4 regions of the Pseudonocardia sp. Ae331_Ps2 genome follow, and region 4 is predicted to be linked to each of the others. Evidence: predicted binding sites of a transcription regulator. Region 4 holds the regulator's gene; each other region holds the start of a gene.

Region 1 (4,205 bases), 5.1 Mb from region 4:
CCCCGCAGGGCAGGCCCGCGTCGGTGATCCGGCGGACGAGGTCGAGCCGGGCCCACGGGCTCGGCGTGCCCGGCTCCAGGTGCGACTGCAGCTCCCGGTCCAGCAGCGCGATCGACACCCCGGTGCCGACGCGCACATCGGCGTTCGCGGCCGCGAGCTGCGGCAGGTCCCGGCCCAGCACGGTGCCCTTGGTCAGGACGGAGAACGGCGTGCCGGAGCGGGCCAGTGCGCCGATCACCCCCGGCATCAGCCGGTAGCGGCCCTCCGCCCGTTGGTAGGGGTCGGTGTTGGTGCCCATCGCGACGTGCTCGCGCCGCCACGACGGCCGGGCCAGCTCCCGCTCCAGCACCCGGGCGACGTTCACCTTGACCACGATCTGGGAGTCGAAGTCCGCGCCGGCGTCCAGGTCCAGGTAGGTGTGGGTGTTGCGGGCGAAGCAGTTGTGGCTGACCACCCCGGCGGCGACGAAGTCACCGGTGCCGGTGGTGATGTCGACCATCGGACGCAGGGTGCCGGTGTCGCGGATCGACACCACCCGCGGCGCTCCCCCGGGCGGCTCCTCGACGCGGGCTCCGCCGACGTCACGCATCCGGGCCACGGCCGGGTCGGTCACCGCGACCAGCCGCAGCTGCTCGGCGACCCCGCCCAGCACCCGCAGCGCCCGCACCCCGGGCCGGGCCGACGGCTCCGAGGCCACCCGGAACCCGAGCCGCCGCAGCGCGTCGACGCAGGCGCGGGCGAGCGTCTCCTCGCCGGGCACGATCCGCAACACCCCGGCGGAGACCTCACCGCAGGCGTCGACGATCCCGCCGACGAAGCCGGCCGACCAGCCACGGGCGGGCCGGTGCGGCCAGGCCGTCGGCGACGGTGCGGGCGCCGCGAGCATCCCGGCGGCCACGGGCACCGGCCGCGCGGTCAGCAGGTGGTGGGCGCGGGCGAGCGCCTCCAGCTCCACCCAGCCGGTCGGGAACGGCTCGGCCCGCACCCGCCCGCGCACCGCGTCGGCCCGGACCAGCCCGCAGAGCCAGCCCTCGGCGTACCCCTCGGGCCGGGGCCCGCCCGGGACCGCGGCCGCACCGGGCCCGACCAGTGCCGTCCCCGGTGTCAGGTGCGGCCGGTCCGCCGAGGAACGGCAGCGCCCCGGGCGCACGTGTGCCCAGCCGGTGGTGGTGAGGAAACGGTGTTCGGCGGAGGTGACGAGCACCGTGCCGTCGTCGAGGGTCACCTCCTGCGCCCGGCGCCGGGTCGACCAGCGCGCGAGCACCGGGGTGCGGACGAACCGGCGCCGCCCGCCGCCGTCGGCGAGGGTGCCGACCACCTCGTCACCCGGGCGCAGCTCCCCGATGGGCCGGGACCGGCCGTCGGCGGTGAGCACCGGGGTGTCCGGGACGAGGCAGTAGGTGCAGGCGTGCGAGCAGCCGCGGTAGGGGTTGACCGTCCACCCGAACGGCACCGGCGACGACGACGGCACCCGGTTGAGCACCGAGCGCGCCTCGACCTCGTGGAACACCGTGTCCGCGAACCCGGGGGTGCGCACCGAGTGCAGCAACCCCCGCATCCCCGGCAGCGCCGTCGCGTGTCCGACCCCGTCCGCCCCGACCTGCTGTCCGTCCCATCGCACCGCTCCAGTCGAACACAAGTTCGAACGACGGACAACCGGTCGTCGCCGGGCGGTCGCGTCCGGGCGAACGGCACCCCGCAGGCCGAAGATCGTTTGCAAGGATGCGGAGGTGCCCCCGCCCCCGCCCGTCCCGCGCGACCCGTCCGCCCCCGACGGCGGCCGGCCCACCGCTCCGCGGACGGGGGGACGGCGGCGCGCCGAGGACCGGGCACCGGGCGCCTCCGGCGGGCACCTGTTCCCGGCAGAACCGGCGCAGCACCGGGCCCGGCGGACACCGGGCACCCGGCCACCCGCCCCGCGCCGTCCGTCCCGCGAGGAGAACGGCGCCTCCCCCGCACCGGCAGGACGTGCCGCGCCGGGCCCCACCGGCGGCACCGACAACAGCACCGACGACAGCGCCGAGACCGGTCCGATCCCCCGCGCCGGGCACCCGGGCGGCTGGGGCGACTGCCCCGGCGCGGCGGGGCCCGGCACCACGACCGGCGCGCCGGCACCGCCCGCCACCGGGCACGACCACGGCGCGGGACTCGGGGAAGGACACCGAGACGGACACAGCGCGGGACACCGAGAGGGACCCAGCGCGGCACACGGCCAGGGACACGAGCAGGGACACGGCCACGGCCACGGGCACGGCGCCGCGTCCCCGGCCGGACGACGGGTGCGGCGGCTGCTCGTCGCGCTGCTCGTGCCGTGCGTGCTCGCGACGCTCGCCGGGGTGGCCCTGCTGTGGCCGGGGGCGACCCCGGTCCCGGAGATCCCGCCCACCCAGCAGGTGCACGGCACCGTCACCACGGTGCAGGTCGCGGACTGCTCCCCCGGCGCCGGGGACCGTCGCTGCACCGGGGTGACGGTCGCGCTGTCCGACGGGCCCCGTGCCGGACGGGACCTGGTGCAGCTGGTGCCGAACGAGCCGTCGACACCGCGGTTCGCGGTGGGCGACCCGGTCACCCTGTCGTGGTCGGGCGCCAACCCCGACGACGCGGGCTCCTACCAGCTCGTCGACTTCCAGCGCGGCGCCCCGCTGGGGTGGCTGGCGGCGGCGTTCGCCCTGGCCGTCGTCGTGCTGGGACGGCTGCGCGGGTTCGCGGCGCTGGTCAGCCTGGCGCTGAGCTTCGTGATCCTGCTGTGGTTCGTGCTGCCGGCGATCCTGTCCGGTGGCTCCCCGCTCGCGGTCGCGGTCACCGGCGCCTGCCTGATCATGTTCGTGGTGCTGTACCTGACCCACGGGTTCACCGCGCGGACGTCGTGCGCGGTGCTCGGCACACTGGCCTCGCTCGCCCTGATCGGGCTGCTCGGCTACTTGTTCACCGTCACCTCCCGGCTCACCGGGCTCGACGACACCACCGCCACCCTGATCGGCACGCTCGGCCCCGGCGTACCGATCGACCCCCGCGGCCTGGTGCTGGCCGGGCTGGTGATCGGCGCGCTCGGGGCGCTGGACGACGTCACCGTCACCCAGGCGTCCGCGGTGTGGGAGCTGGGCGCGGCGAACCCGGGGATGAGCGTGGGCGAGCTGTTCGCCGCCGGGATGCGGATCGGCCGCGACCACGTCGCGTCCGCGGTGAACACCCTGGTGCTGGCCTACGCCGGGGCGGCGCTGCCGCTGCTGCTGTTGTTCACCGTCGCCGCCGGCGGGGTGACGCAGGTGCTGACCAGCCAGGACGTGGCGACCGAGATCGTGCGGACGCTGGTGGGCAGCATCGGTCTGGTCGCCGCCGTCCCGGTGACGACCGGGCTGGCCGCGCTGGTCGTCGGGCGGCGCTGAGTCTCACCCGGCGGGCTGGAGCACGAAGTCGTAGCGGGCCTCGTACCAGGGGGTGTCGCTGTGCCCGCCGTCCGGCGTGGGGCCGGGCTCGTGGCGGTCGAACGCCACGACGAGCTCGCGCTTCACACCGAACACGACGTCGGAGTCGAGGTACTCGGTGCCCTCCCGGAACAGGTGGGTGATCAGCGGTGCGTAGCCGGGCACGGCGAGCAGGAAGTGGATGTGCGCGGGCCGCATCGGGCTGATGTCGGTGCGCGAGATCAAGTCGCCGACCGGGCCGTCCATCGGGATGGCGTAGCCGAGCGGGGCGATGGTGCGCACGCAGTAGCGGCCGTCGGCGTCGGTCGTGTACTTCGCGCGCAGCCGGGCCTCGTCGACGTCGAGCTGGGCCTCGTAGGTGCCGTCGGCGTCGGACTGCCACACGTCGAGCACGGCGCCGGGGACGCCGGTGCCGTCGAGCGAGCGGACGGTGCCGTGCACGAACAGCAGGTCGCCGGGCAGCCCGTCGGACATGTCGGCGCCGAAGTCCTTCTCCGGGGAGCCGTCGATGTGGAACGGGCCCAGCACGGTCGCCGGGGTGGCGGCCGGGTCGAGGCGGTGGTTCTGCTGGACGACGAGCATGGACAGCCCGAGCACGTCGGAGGCGAGGATGAACTCCTCGCGCTTGTCGTCGGAGATCTGCCCGGTGGCGGTCAGCCAGCGCACGGCGGCCATCCACTCGTCCTCGGTGAGGTGGGTCTCGCGGGCGAAGTCGTGCAGGTGGCGCACCAGGGCGGTCATCAGCTCGGCGGTGCGCGGGTCGTGCGCGGTCGCCCAGCG
Region 2 (4,205 bases), 130 kb from region 4:
CCTGCGGTCGTGACCGGCCGGCGGGTCCCGCCGGGGACGGGTCAGTCCTCGGGCGGGGCCTCACCCAGCTCGTCGGCGTCCGCACCGGCGGCGGCGATCTCCTCCTTGACCACCCCGTAGGCGACCCCGGGGCCGTAGCCCTTGCGCGCGAGCATGCCGACCAGCTTGCGGGCACTGGACTGCCGCTCCTCGCGGCTCCCGACGGGCAGGCTCCGCAACCGCCGCACGACGAGCTCACGGGCCCGGTCACGTTCGGAGGCGTCGTCGATGCCGGTGAGTGCCTCGTCGGCGATCTCGCGGTCGACGCCCTTGCGGTGCAGCTCCATCGCGATCGCCCGCTTGCCGAGGCCGCGGTGACGGTGCCGGGACCGGACCCACTGTTCGGCGAAGGCCTGGTCGTCGACGAGGCCGACCTCGTCGAACCGCTCGAGGACGCGGTGCGCGACCTCGTCGGGGATCTCCTTGCGGCGCAGCGCGTCGCCGAGTTCCTTGACCGTGCGGGCGCGGTCGGTGAGCAGGCGCAGGCAGATGTCGCGGGCGCGGCTCTCCTGCTCCTGCGGTGTCTCGACGCGCGGGGTGCGCTCCTCGCTCCGGCGGCTCCCCCGGCCACGACCCTCGCCGCGACGACGGCCACGGGAGGCGGCGCCCGTCTTCTCGGTGCCCGTCGCTTCGGTGCCCGGCCCAGCAGGTCCGGTGCTCCGGGACAGGTCGGCCGCGGCGTGCGGAGTGGTCGTGGCCGCCGCGGTACCCGCACCGGTCACGGCCGCTGCGGTGGTCGGGCGCCGGCGGGGGGTCGCACGGTCGCGGCGGGCTCCGCCGCGGTGTGTGCCCCGTCCCGAGAGCTCCTCGAACGAGACCACGCGGGGCGCGCCGGATCCGTCGCCACCACCGTCCGTGCCGCTGCCCGCAGCGGGGCCGGGGGCGGGGTCGTCGAAGGTCAGCCTGCGGACCGGGGCGGGCTCCGCCACCCCGTCCGTCGCAGCGTCGGCCGCCGGATCCGTCGGCCGGGCCGCCGACGGGTCGGTGATCGTCGGGGGGGACCCGTCGGTGCCGCTGAGCGTCGCGAAGGAGACCTGGTGCGGACTCGTGTCCCACCCGGGGACGGACGAGGGCTCCGCAGCGGGCTCCCCCGGCTCGTCGCCGGTCGGATCGACGGTCCGGATCGCAGGCGGATCCGGTGCGTCGGCACCCGACGGGGTCACGCCGAACAGGTCGTCGAGCGGGACGGTGCGGGGCCCGGTCGGCTCCGCACCGTCCCGTCCGGACGTGCCTCCGGACCCGTCGTGGTCGCCGGTCACGCTCAGAAGTCGACCGGGGCCGGGAGGGGCTCGACCGGGCTGGTCTCCTCGGCGTCGACGACCGCGCCGATCCCCAGCTTCTCCTTGATGCGCTTCTCGACCTCGGCGGCGACGTCCGGGTTCTCCTTGAGGAACTTGCGGGCGTTCTCCTTGCCCTGCCCCATCTGGTCGCCCTCGTAGGTGTACCAGGCGCCGGACTTGCGGATGATCCCCTGCTCGACGCCCACGTCGATCAGCGAACCCTCCTTGGAGATGCCGACGCCGTAGAGCACGTCGAACTCCGCCTGCTTGAACGGCGGGGCCACCTTGTTCTTCACGACCTTGACCCGGGTCCGGCTGCCGACCATGTCGGTTCCGTCCTTCAGCGTCTCGATGCGGCGGATGTCCATGCGGACCGACGCGTAGAACTTCAGCGCCTTACCACCGGTCGTGGTCTCCGGGGACCCGAACATCACGCCGATCTTCTCGCGCAGCTGGTTGATGAAGATCGCCGTGGTGCCGGAGTTGCTGAGGGCACCGGTGATCTTCCGCAGCGCCTGGCTCATCAGCCGGGCCTGCAGACCGACGTGGCTGTCACCCATCTCGCCCTCGATCTCGGCACGCGGCACGAGCGCGGCCACCGAGTCGATGACGATGATGTCGAGCGCGCCGGAGCGGATCAGCATGTCCGCGATCTCCAGCGCCTGCTCACCGGTGTCCGGCTGGGAGACCAGCAGGTCGTCGGTGTCGACACCGAGCGCCTTGGCGTACTCCGGGTCGAGCGCGTGCTCGGCGTCGATGAACGCGGCGACACCGCCCGCGGCCTGCGCGCTCGCCACGCAGTGCAGCGCGACCGTGGTCTTACCGCTGGACTCCGGGCCGTAGATCTCGACGACCCGGCCGCGCGGGATGCCCCCGACGCCGAGCGCGACGTCGAGCGCGATGGAGCCCGTGGAGATGGCACTGATCGGGACGCGGGCCTGGTCGCCCAGGCGCATCACCGATCCCTTGCCGTGGTTCTTCTCGATCTGGGCGAGGGCGAGTTCGAGCGCCTTGCCGCGGTCCGGAGCGGACATCTCTTGACTCCTCGCTGGTGGTCGACGGTCGGGTCCTGCTGGTGTCTTTCGGGGAGGCACACCACAACGGTATGGGGTACCCCTGACAGTTTCGGGCCCGGATCGGCGCCTGTGGACAACTCGTCCGACACCACGCCGCAGGACCGGTACCGCAAGCCCTGCCGGAACCGTAGACGAACACGCGTTCGATCCGACACCGCGACACGCCGACCGGGCGCCCACGGGAGCCGAGCGGTCAGCACGACCGCCCGGAACGCCGCTACCGCCGTGCGGGTGGGACCTCGTAGGCCGCGCACACCGCGCGCCAGATCCGGCGCAGGTCGACGCCGGCCTCGATCGCCTGCTCGACGGTCCGGCCGCCGAGCTCGGAGAAGACGTGGTCGCGGGACAGCGACGCCGCCCGCACCGGCCCGAACTCGCCCTCCATCAGTTCCCGGAAGTGGCTCAGTCGCACGTCCGCGAGGGTAGACGGGTCACCCGTTCCGTGCGGCGTCCGCCCGATGACGCCCCGGAGCAGGTAGCCTGGGTGATATGTCCGAACTGCTCGCCACCGTCCCGGTCGACGTCGCCGACGAGGTCCTCGCGACGACCGGCATCGGCTCGCCACTGGCGTGGCAGATCGTGTCCCTGCTCGCGCTGCTGTCCGCACTGGTCGTGCTGGTGCGCTGGTGGCTCCACCAGCGCCGTCGCTGAGGGTCTCGCTCAGCCGGCCGCCGGGCGTCCCGCACCGGCCGAACGCACCGCCACCAGCAGGAACGGCACCGTCACCACGACCGCCACCGCGCCGAGCAGCGCGTAGGACGACACCGTCACGAGCACCCCGGCCACGATTCCGGCGGCGGCACCGGCCAGGTTCATCGCCACGTCCACCGAGCACCTGCACCATCGCGAGAACCGTCAGCAGCCGGGGCTGCGCGGGGTTCTGGGGCGGGGAGACGGCGTCGGGTGCGGCGGTCACGGACGGATGCTGCCGTGCGACGGCCGCCGTGCGCCAGGGCGTTACGCTCCGGCCCGGCCACACGAGCGGAGGACGGTGGACATGGCGGGGACGACCCCGAACGCACGCAGGTCGGCGGGCGCGGACGACGCGGAGCTGCGGAACGCCTACCGCATGGTGTCCGACGTGCTGGCCGGGGCGGTCCGCGAGACGCTCGCCGCGCCGGGGCCCGATCCGGCCCGGTTCGCCGTGCGCCGGCTGACCGCGGTCGACCGGGACGTGCCGCCGGACACCACGCCGCCCGGCTGGTCGCTGGCCTTCCTGGTGCTGGCCGACTGGTACGACGCCGCCCGCGCCGCGCTGGTCGACCACGACGACCGCTCCGAGCGGGCACTGGCCTGGATCGGGCAGAACCTGGGCCCGCGCTACGCGGCCCGGGCGCGCTACACCATCGCCCCGCTCGTCGACCCGGCCGACGCCCGCGAGACCTCGCACTACGTCGACGCCCTGGGCGTGGACTTCCTGGCGTCGATGGTCTGGACGGTCGCGGCGGTCGTCGCGGAGTTCCCGGCCGAGGACGCCGCGGAGGTCTGGCCCCGTACCAGGGCCGACGCCGCCCGCTGACCTCGCAGGTCACGCCCGGTCCGACGGGAGCTCGGCGGGTGCTCGGCGGGTGACTGTCGGACCCCACCCGCATGATGGTCGGCGTGACCGCACTCGAGGGCTTCTCCCCCGCCACCCGCCAGTGGTTCGAGGGGGCCTTCGCCGCGCCCACCGCGGCCCAGGAGGGCGCCTGGTCCGCGGCACAGGCCGGGCGCAACGCCCTCGTCGTCGCGCCGACCGGGTCCGGCAAGACCCTGGCCGCGTTCCTCTGGGCGCTCGACCGGCTCGCGGCGACGCCACCGCCCGCCGAAC
Region 3 (4,205 bases), 5.1 Mb from region 4:
CGCCGATCTCGGTGTCCATCCAGCGGCACGGCGCGGCGGCGCGGTGCGCGCGGAAGCGGACCGGGCCGTCGCCGGAGTCCAGGGCGAACAGCGCGCCGGTGCCGCCCCGGCCCGGTGCGGCGAGCGCGTCGACCGGGGCGCCGCGCAGCACGATGTTGCGCCGCGCCGCCCGCGGGGTCGCGGTGGCCTCGACGACGTCGCCGAGGACCGTGCGCAGGTGGTCCAGCGACTCCGCGGCCAGCAGCGTCACCGCGGCGCGGGCGTGCGCCGGGTGGCCGGCGTAGCGGTCGCCGACGATCCCGTGGCCGGCGCGTACCCGGACCTCGTCGCGCAGCGGCGGCTCCGGGTCGGGACGCGGCCCGTCGGCGGGCCTGCCCTCGTAGGCGTGCCGGGACGCGACCACCAGTGCGGTGATCTCGACCCGCATCAGTTCAGCCCGGTCAGGAAGCGGATCACGGCCTCCCGGGTCAGCTGCGCACCGGGACTGCCGAAGGGGCGGTCGAAGACGTGGTCGGCGTAGGGGACGGTGACCAGCCTGCCGTCGACCCCCGCGGAGCGGAGCTGCCGGTCGTAGGCGGCGACCCGGTCGGGCAGGACGTAGTGGTCCGCGGAGCCGAGCAGCAGCAGGGTCGGTGGGAGCCCGGGGCGCACCTGCTCGGCGGGGGAGAGCAGCCGCAGCAGGCCCGGCGCCTGGTCGGCGGTGCCGCCGAACAGGGTGCGCTGTAGGTCGGGGTCGACCAGCGTCAGGTCGACGGGCGGGTAGTAGGCGACCACGCCGACCGGCGGCGGGCCGGGCGTCGGCGGTGGGGCGTCGGCCGGGCCGGTGCCGCCGTACGCGGCGGGTGCCTCGGAGCACGCCAGCGTCCCGTCGAGCAGTCCGGAGGTGACCGACAGCGCCAGCGTCGCCCCGGCGGACTGCCCGCCCAGGACCAGCCGCGCGGGGTCCAGACCCGCCTCGCCCGCGTGCGCGCGGACCCAGTCGACGGCGCACGCGACGTCGCGCTGCTGGTCGCGGCCGACGGGCTCGGGTGGCGGCAGCCGGTAGTCCACCGCGGCGACCGCCCAGCCGCGCTCGGCGAGCCACCGATTCAGCGCGGTGCGGTCGCTGCGGTCCCCTCTGGTCCACGACCCGCCGTGCACCCACACCATCGTCGGGTGCGGACCCGCGCCGGTCGGCAGGTAGAGGTCCAGCGTGCGGCCGGGGGCGAACTCCACCGACCGGTCGGGCTTCCCGTCGGGCTGGCCCAGCTCGGTCAGCGCCGCCGTCCAGTCCAGCGGGACGCCCTGCTCGGACGCGGCCCGGCCCTGCGCGGCCAGCACCGTGACCGACCCGACGACCGCCGCCAGGGCGAGCACCGCCGTCGCGACGCCGGTGAACCGTGCGCCCGCGGCCCGCGCGGCCAGCCCGAACAGGATCCCCAGCACCCCGGCGAGGGCGACGTGCAGCGGGTACGCCCCGGACAGGAACGACCCCGCGAGCCCGATCGCCGGGGTCTCGGGGCGGAACGTCCCCACCAGCACGACCAGCAGCAGCGCGGCCCACACCCACGCGAGGACCCGGAGGAACGACGTCACCTGCGCACCCTGTCATCCCGGGCGTCACCCCGGTCCGCCCGGCCCGGTCCGGACCCGCCGGTCCGGCGTGCCCGCCCGGACGGGACCGTCCCGACCGGTACGGTTCTCGAACGGCTGTGCGGTCCGAGGCGAGGGGGACGCGGTGCGGGTGCTCGGGGTCGACCCCGGACTGACGCGGTGCGGCATCGGCGTCGTCGAGGCCGGTGCGGGCCGGACCGTCGGGTTCGTCGACGTCGGCGTCGCCCGCAGTGAGCCGGCCCTGCCGCTGGAACGGCGGCTGCTCGCCGTCGCCGACGAGGTGGAGCGCTGGGTGGCCCGGCACCGACCCGACGTGATCGCCGTCGAGCGGGTGTTCAGCCAGAACAACGTCCGCACCGTGATGGGCACCGCGCAGGTCAGCGGCGTCGTCGCGCTCGTCGCGGCCCGGGCGGGGCTGCCGGTCGCCTTCCACACCCCCAGCGAGGTGAAGGCCGCCGTCACCGGGGAGGGCCGCGCGGGCAAGGCGCAGGTCACCGCGATGGTCACCCGGCTCCTCGGCCTGGACGCACCCCCGAAGCCCGCCGACGCCGCCGACGCGCTCGCGCTCGCCATCTGCCACTGCTGGCGCTCACCGATGATCGACCGGATGGCGCAGGCCCAGGCCCGCGCCGAGGAGCTGGCCGCGGTGCACCGTGCCCGGCTCGCCGAGGCCCAGCGCGAGCGCGGCGGCGCCCGGCCCGGTGCCGCCGAGCAGTGGGCCGCGGCCCGCGCGGCCGCCGACGCCCGCTCGACCGGCGGGTGGCGCGCGCGCTGATCCCTCTCGCCCGGTGGTGGCGTGGTGTCGCGTGCGGTCCGGTCGGTGCGGCCCGGTAGCGTCGGTGCTCGAACGGTCGTTCGTCGGAAGGGGACCTGTCAGTGATCCACTCGGTGCGCGGTCCGGTGCTGGAGATCGGGCTGGACCACGCGGTCATCGAGGTGGGTGGGGTCGGGCTCGCGGTGTACGCCACCCCCGCCACGCTGGGCGGGCTGCGTCGCGGGGACGAGGCCCGGCTGCCGACCACGTTGGTGGTGCGCGAGGACTCGCTGACCCTCTACGGGTTCGCCGACGCCGAGGAACGCGAGCTGTTCCTGCTGCTGCAGACGGTGTCCGGGATCGGGACGCGGCTCGCGCTCGCCACGATCGCGGTGCTGGAGCCGGACACGCTGCGCCGCGCGCTGGCCGACGGCGACCTGGCCGTGCTCACCCGCATCCCGGGCGTCGGGCGCAAGAGCGCCGAACGCCTGGTCGTGGAGCTGCGCGACAAGGTGACCGCGCCGGCCGCGGTGCCCGCGGGCGCCGTCGCGGCCGCACCGGCCCCGATGCTCGGGGTGCGCGACCAGGTCGTCGAGGCGCTGCTCGGGCTCGGCTTCACCCAGCGCCCGGCCGAGCAGGCCGTCGACGCGGTCCTGGCCCACGCCCCCGACACCGACGCCCGGGACCTGCTGCGCACCGCGCTGTCGAGCCTGGGCCGGTCGCGGTGACCGACCCCGACCCCTATGCCGGGGTCGACGGCCGGCTCGACGAGCGCGCCGTGGACGCCGGGGTCCAGCCGGGGGACACCGACGTCGAGGCGTCGCTGCGGCCCCGCTCGCTGGCCGAGTTCGTCGGCCAGCCCCGGGTCCGCGAGCAGCTGCAGCTGGTGCTGGAGGGCGCCCGTCGCCGCGGCGACCCGCCGGACCACATCCTGCTGTCCGGCCCGCCCGGGCTCGGCAAGACCAGCCTCGCCATGATCATCGCCCAGGAGATGGGGGCCGCGATCCGGCTGACCTCCGGCCCGGCGCTGGAGCGTGCCGGGGACCTCGCCGCGATGCTGTCCAACCTCGTGCCCGGCGACGTGCTGTTCATCGACGAGATCCACCGCACCGCCCGGCCCGCCGAGGAGATGCTCTACCTCGCGATGGAGGACTTCCGGGTCGACGTCGTCGTCGGCAAGGGCCCTGGTGCCACCTCGATCCCGCTGGAGGTCGCGCCGTTCACCCTGGTCGGGGCCACGACGCGGGCCGGCTCGCTGACCGGTCCGCTGCGCGACCGGTTCGGGTTCACCGGGCAGATGGAGTTCTACGACGTCCCCGAGCTGGAGCTCGTGCTCCGCCGTGCCGCCGGGATCCTCGGCATCGACCTGCGCCCCGACGGCGGGGCTGAGATCGCCGGTCGCTGCCGCGGCACCCCCCGGGTGGCGAACCGGCTGCTGCGCCGGGTCCGCGACTACGCCGAGGTCCGCGCGGACGGGGTCGTCACCCGGGAGGTCGCCCGCGACGCGCTGGCCGTCTACGACGTCGACGAGCTTGGCCTCGACCGCCTCGACCGCGCGGTGCTCGGCGCGCTGGTCCGCTCCTTCCACGGCGGCCCGGTCGGGGTGTCGACCCTCGCCGTCGCGGTCGGGGAGGAGCCCGGGACCGTCGAGGAGGTCTGCGAGCCCTACCTGGTGCGGGCCGGGATGATCGCCCGCACCCCGCGCGGGCGGGTCGCGACCCCGCTGGCCTGGACCCACCTCGGGCTGACCCCGCCCGCGGACGCGCCTGCCGGACACCGGATCGACCCGCTGTTCTGACCCGGCGCGCCGCCGGGGCGCCGGAGCGCACGACCGGTCGCACATGGGAGGATCCGGACG
Region 4 (4,205 bases):
TGGCCCCGGTGAGACGAAGATCGAGCTGGATCGGCGCCGCATCCGCGCGCGGATGTCGAAGCTGCGCCGCGAGATCGGTGCGATGCGCCAGGTCCGCGAGACCCAGCGCGGCAGCCGTCGCCGCAACGAGATCCCCTCGGTCGCGATCGTCGGCTACACCAACGCGGGCAAGTCGAGCCTGCTCAACCAGCTCACCGACGCCGGGGTTCTGGTGCAGGACGCGTTGTTCGCGACGCTGGACCCGACCACCCGCAAGGCACAGACGCCCGACGGGCACGACTACACCCTCACCGACACCGTCGGGTTCGTGCGGCACCTGCCGCCCCAGCTCGTCGAGGCGTTCCGCTCCACGCTGGAGGAGGCCGCCCGGGCCGACCTGCTGGTGCACGTCGTCGACGGGTCCGACCCGCTGCCCGACGACCAGATCGCCGCGGTCCGTCAGGTGCTCGTCGAGGTGGGGGAGGCCGCGGGCGACACGATGCCCCCCGAGCTGCTCGTGATCAACAAGATCGACGCGGCCGGTGACCTCGCGCTGGCCCGGCTGCGGCACGCCCAGCCGGACGCCGTGTTCGTCTCGGCACACAGCGGCACCGGGATCGACCGGCTCCGCGAGCACATCGCCGAGCGCCTGCCGCGCCCGGACTACGAGGTCGACCTCCTGCTGCCCTACACCGAGGGTGCGCTGGTCGCGCGGCTGCACGACGACGGCGAGATCCTCGCCGAGTCCCACACCGCCGACGGCACCCGGATCCGGGCGCGGGTGAAGCCGGAGCTGGGCACCGCGGTGCTGCCGTTCGCGGTGGCGGGCTCTGCCGTCCCGATCGGGACCGGCGCCGACCTGCCGGCGACGGCAGCGGGCCACTGAATGGGCGGCCGGGTGGGCGGCCGCGTCCGGGGGTCGTGGCCCGCCGCCTGACCATTGTCGTCTGCCTGACCACTGTCCTCTGCCTGGCCGGTGCGCTCACGGGTGCGGCCGCGCCGCCGCCCGGGGCGCACCCGGTCTGCACCGTCGACGATCCGCGGCTGGCGGAGCTGTCCGGGCTGGTCGCGCAGGGCCCGCCCGGCGGAGCCCCGCAGCGGTACCACGCGATCGTCGACGGCGGGGGGACCGCGCGGACGTTCACCCTGGACCCGTCCGGCTGCGCAGTCACCGGAACCCGGCAGGCCGACGTCCCGGTCACCGACGTCGAGGACCTCGGGCTCGGGCCGGGCGGGGATCTCTGGCTCGCCGACACCGGTGACAACGGGGCACAGCGTGGCTCGGTCCGGCTCGTCGTGCTGCCCCCGGCCGGGCCGCCACGCGTGTACGACCTGGACTATCCGGACGGTCCGCGCGACGTCGAGGCGCTGCTGGTCGGCGACGACGGCGTGCCCCTGCTGGTGGACAAGACCACCGGGGCCGCCGGGGTGTACCGACCCGACGCACCGCTGCGCGAGGGCGGGGGCCCGGTCCCGCTGCGTCGGGTGGCACAGGTCGTGCTGCCCTGGTCGGGCACCGGTGGCGGGCCGCTCGGGGCTGCCGGATCCCGCACGATCACCGGCGGCGGGGTCTCACCGACCGTGGCCGACGGCGGACGCGCCGCCGTGCTGCGGACCTACACCGACGCCTGGGTGTTCCCGCTGCCCGTCGGCGGACCGGCGACGGCCGACGTGCTGGTCGCGGCGCTGGGCGGGGCACCACTGCCGGTGCCGTTGCCGGACGAGGCCCAGGGCGAGGCGATCGCCCCGGACGGCCGGGGTGCATTGCACTCCGGCAGCGAGGCCCGGGGCCCGACCGCGGCGGCGATCACCGTCGTCCCGGGCGCGGTGCCCGCGGCGACCGGCCCACGGGCACCGGTCGTGGCCCAGCCCGCCGAGGTGCCGGAGTACCGCACGTACCCGTCGTGGCTGCCCGCCGCGGGCGGGGCGGCGGTGCTCGCGGTGCTGCTGGTGACCGGTGCCGTCGCGATGTCCCTGCACGGACGGCGCCGCCGGTCCCGCTGACCGCGGGAACCGGGCGCCGCCGAGGAGGTCAGAGGCGGCGCAGGACCGCCACGACGCGGCCGAGGATCGACGCGTCGTCACCCGGGATCGGGTCGTAGGCGTCGTTCGCCGGCATCAGCCAGATGTGCCCGTCCTTGCGGCGGAACGTCTTCACCGTCGCCTCGCCGTCGATCATCGCGGCCACGATCTCGCACTGCTCGGCCACCGGCTGCTGACGCACGACGACCCAGTCGCCGTCGGTGATCGCGGCGTCGACCATCGAGTCACCCTTGACGTTGAGCAGGAACAGCGTGCCCTCGCCGACGATCTCGCGCGGCAGCGGGAACACGTCCTGCACGGCCTGCTCGGCCAGGATCGGGCCACCGGCGGCGATGTCGCCGATGAGCGGCACGAACGCCGGCGCCGGCCGCGCGGAACGCAGCTCGGCGGTGTCGGCGTCGGAGTCCGACCCGTCGGTGCCGGCGATCTGCTCCGGGCTGCGGACGTCGACCGCGCGGGTGCGGTTCGGGTCGCGCCGGAGGAAGCCCTTGCGCTCCAGGGTCCGGAGCTGGTGGTGCACCGACGAGGTGGACGTGAGGCCCACCGCGTCACCGATCTCGCGGACGCTGGGCGGGTAGCCGTACCGGTCCACCCAGTCCCGGATGACGGCCAGGACCTTCTTCTGCCGCGGGGTCAGGCCGCGGGTGTCGGTCGCGGGGTCGGGGAACTCCCGGACCGTCGCGGATCCCCGGTCCGCGGCGGTGCCGGTCACGCCGGGACCACCGTGTCCGGTGTCGTCCGCTGCCATCGCATTCGCCTCCTCGGGGTACTTACGGCGACGACCCTAGCCGTCGCGGGCCCGTTCGCCAAACATGCGTTCGAAGTCGCCCGGGGCGTGTCGTGGATTCCGTCGGGCCGTGGTGGTAGAACATCGCACAGGCGTTCGATCGAACACCGGTTCGATCGGTCTGGTTCGATCGGATGCCGTCCGCGTCGCCGTCCGGCCGCGCGGGGCGACCGGCAGCGGGAACGGCAGTGGGGGTGGCGATCGTGGACGCAGCGGTCATCGGGGGTATGACGGTCATCGGACGGGCTCCGGTCGGCACCGCGGCCGGCGCGGTGCGGCCCGTACCGACGCCGGGTCCCGTGCGCCGCGTGGTGGCGGCGGTGGGTGTCCTGCTGGCCTCGGCGGCCGCGGTCGTCGCGCTCGGGGTGGTCGCCGACGTCGCCGCCCACGGCCCGGCCGTGCCGCCCGCGGTCGGCGCGCCACGCTGAGAGCGTCTCCGGCACGTGCGGTGACCTGCGGAGACGCGGTTGTTGTCGGTGTCGGGTGCTACACCGCTCGTACGCCCGTTCGACCGGGCTCGGGGAAGGGCCGGTCGGGAGCGGGGGAGACGAGACCGCCCGGGGGACGGGCGGTCCGACGGCAGGAGGAACCATGCGAGAGCTCGACGAGCGGATCCGCGACCACGGCGCGGTCGGCTGCCTGACCGGTGCCCCCGCGCCCGGCACCCCCACCTCGCGCGCCCGGCGCGCCGCCCGGGAGCGGGTGCGGGCGGCGGAGGGTGTGGCCGGTCCGGCCGGTGCCGGCTCGTCGGCCGTCGCGCGCGCCGCGCACCGGTGGGCCGCCCACGGTGCACGGGAGCGCGCACTGACCGAGTCGGTCGCGCGGCACCCCGCCGCCCGTTCCCGGCGCGCCACGGCGTCCGGTGTCTCGGCAGCCGGTGTCTCGGTGCCTGGTGTCCCGGTGCCTGGTGTCTCGGCGCCCGGTGTTCCGACGTCCGGTCCGACGGCGCCTGGTCCGACGGCTCACGGTCCGACGGCTCACGGGCGTGCGGCCCGGACCGCGGCACCGGTCGGTCCGGCGGTCCCGCGTGGCGTCACCGGTGGTCCGAACGTCGCGGTCCGGACGCCCCGCTGCACCACCTCGGCGCCGGGCTCCACGGCGACCCTGGTGCGGCCCGCCCGGGTCGCGGCGCCGTCCGGTCCGCGGTCGGTGGCCGTGCCGGCGCCGCGCACGGTCCGTCCGCTGGACCGGCGTTGCCTGGTCCCGGCCCGCCCCCGCCCGGCCCGCAGCCGGGTCCGCGGGCGCCTGGAGCGGTTCCTGACCGGGGTCGCGGTGCTGCTGTGCGCCACGACCGCGGTGGTGGCGCTCGGGCTGCTGGGCGACGCGGCGGCGGGCTGGAACGCCCCCGCGGCCGCCGTGCCGTCGGTCGGTGCCGTGCGCTGAGGAGTGTCGGGGC

What was found. Region 4 encodes LexA, which represses DNA repair genes until DNA is damaged. Its sites were predicted from a motif close to CGAACACGTGTTCG; they were not measured.
Region 1: the regulator LexA is predicted to act here: its motif matches at 1,631-1,644, upstream of Ae331Ps2_RS25485 (intein-containing Rv2578c family radical SAM protein).
Region 2: the regulator LexA is predicted to act here: its motif matches at 2,528-2,541, upstream of recA (recombinase RecA).
Region 3: the regulator LexA is predicted to act here: its motif matches at 1,683-1,696, upstream of ruvC (crossover junction endodeoxyribonuclease RuvC).

The regions. Positions count from the first base shown of each region.
Region 1 is NZ_MCIM01000001.1:5,452,242-5,456,446, forward strand. Features, by position in the region: gene Ae331Ps2_RS25485 (intein-containing Rv2578c family radical SAM protein) at 1-1,621, opposite strand, end outside; gene Ae331Ps2_RS25490 (YibE/F family protein) at 1,731-3,386, shown strand; gene Ae331Ps2_RS25495 (dioxygenase) at 3,390-4,205, opposite strand, start outside.
Region 2 is NZ_MCIM01000001.1:265,203-269,407, forward strand. Features, by position in the region: gene Ae331Ps2_RS01300 (hypothetical protein) at 1-13, shown strand, start outside; gene Ae331Ps2_RS34105 (regulatory protein RecX) at 42-1,298, opposite strand; gene recA (recombinase RecA) at 1,301-2,353, opposite strand; gene Ae331Ps2_RS01315 (DUF3046 domain-containing protein) at 2,613-2,807, opposite strand; gene Ae331Ps2_RS31765 (hypothetical protein) at 2,885-3,046, shown strand; gene Ae331Ps2_RS31770 (hypothetical protein) at 3,056-3,223, opposite strand; gene Ae331Ps2_RS01320 (hypothetical protein) at 3,393-3,914, shown strand; gene Ae331Ps2_RS01325 (ATP-dependent helicase) at 3,989-4,205, shown strand, end outside.
Region 3 is NZ_MCIM01000001.1:5,470,539-5,474,743, reverse strand. Features, by position in the region: gene Ae331Ps2_RS25580 (molybdenum cofactor biosysynthesis protein) at 1-427, opposite strand, end outside; gene Ae331Ps2_RS25575 (alpha/beta hydrolase) at 427-1,575, opposite strand; gene ruvC (crossover junction endodeoxyribonuclease RuvC) at 1,718-2,368, shown strand; gene ruvA (Holliday junction branch migration protein RuvA) at 2,470-3,075, shown strand; gene ruvB (Holliday junction branch migration DNA helicase RuvB) at 3,126-4,145, shown strand.
Region 4 is NZ_MCIM01000001.1:391,546-395,750, reverse strand. Features, by position in the region: gene hflX (GTPase HflX) at 1-865, shown strand, start outside; gene Ae331Ps2_RS01955 (hypothetical protein) at 901-1,983, shown strand; gene lexA (transcriptional repressor LexA) at 2,012-2,770, opposite strand; gene Ae331Ps2_RS01945 (hypothetical protein) at 3,013-3,237, shown strand; gene Ae331Ps2_RS01940 (hypothetical protein) at 3,401-4,192, shown strand.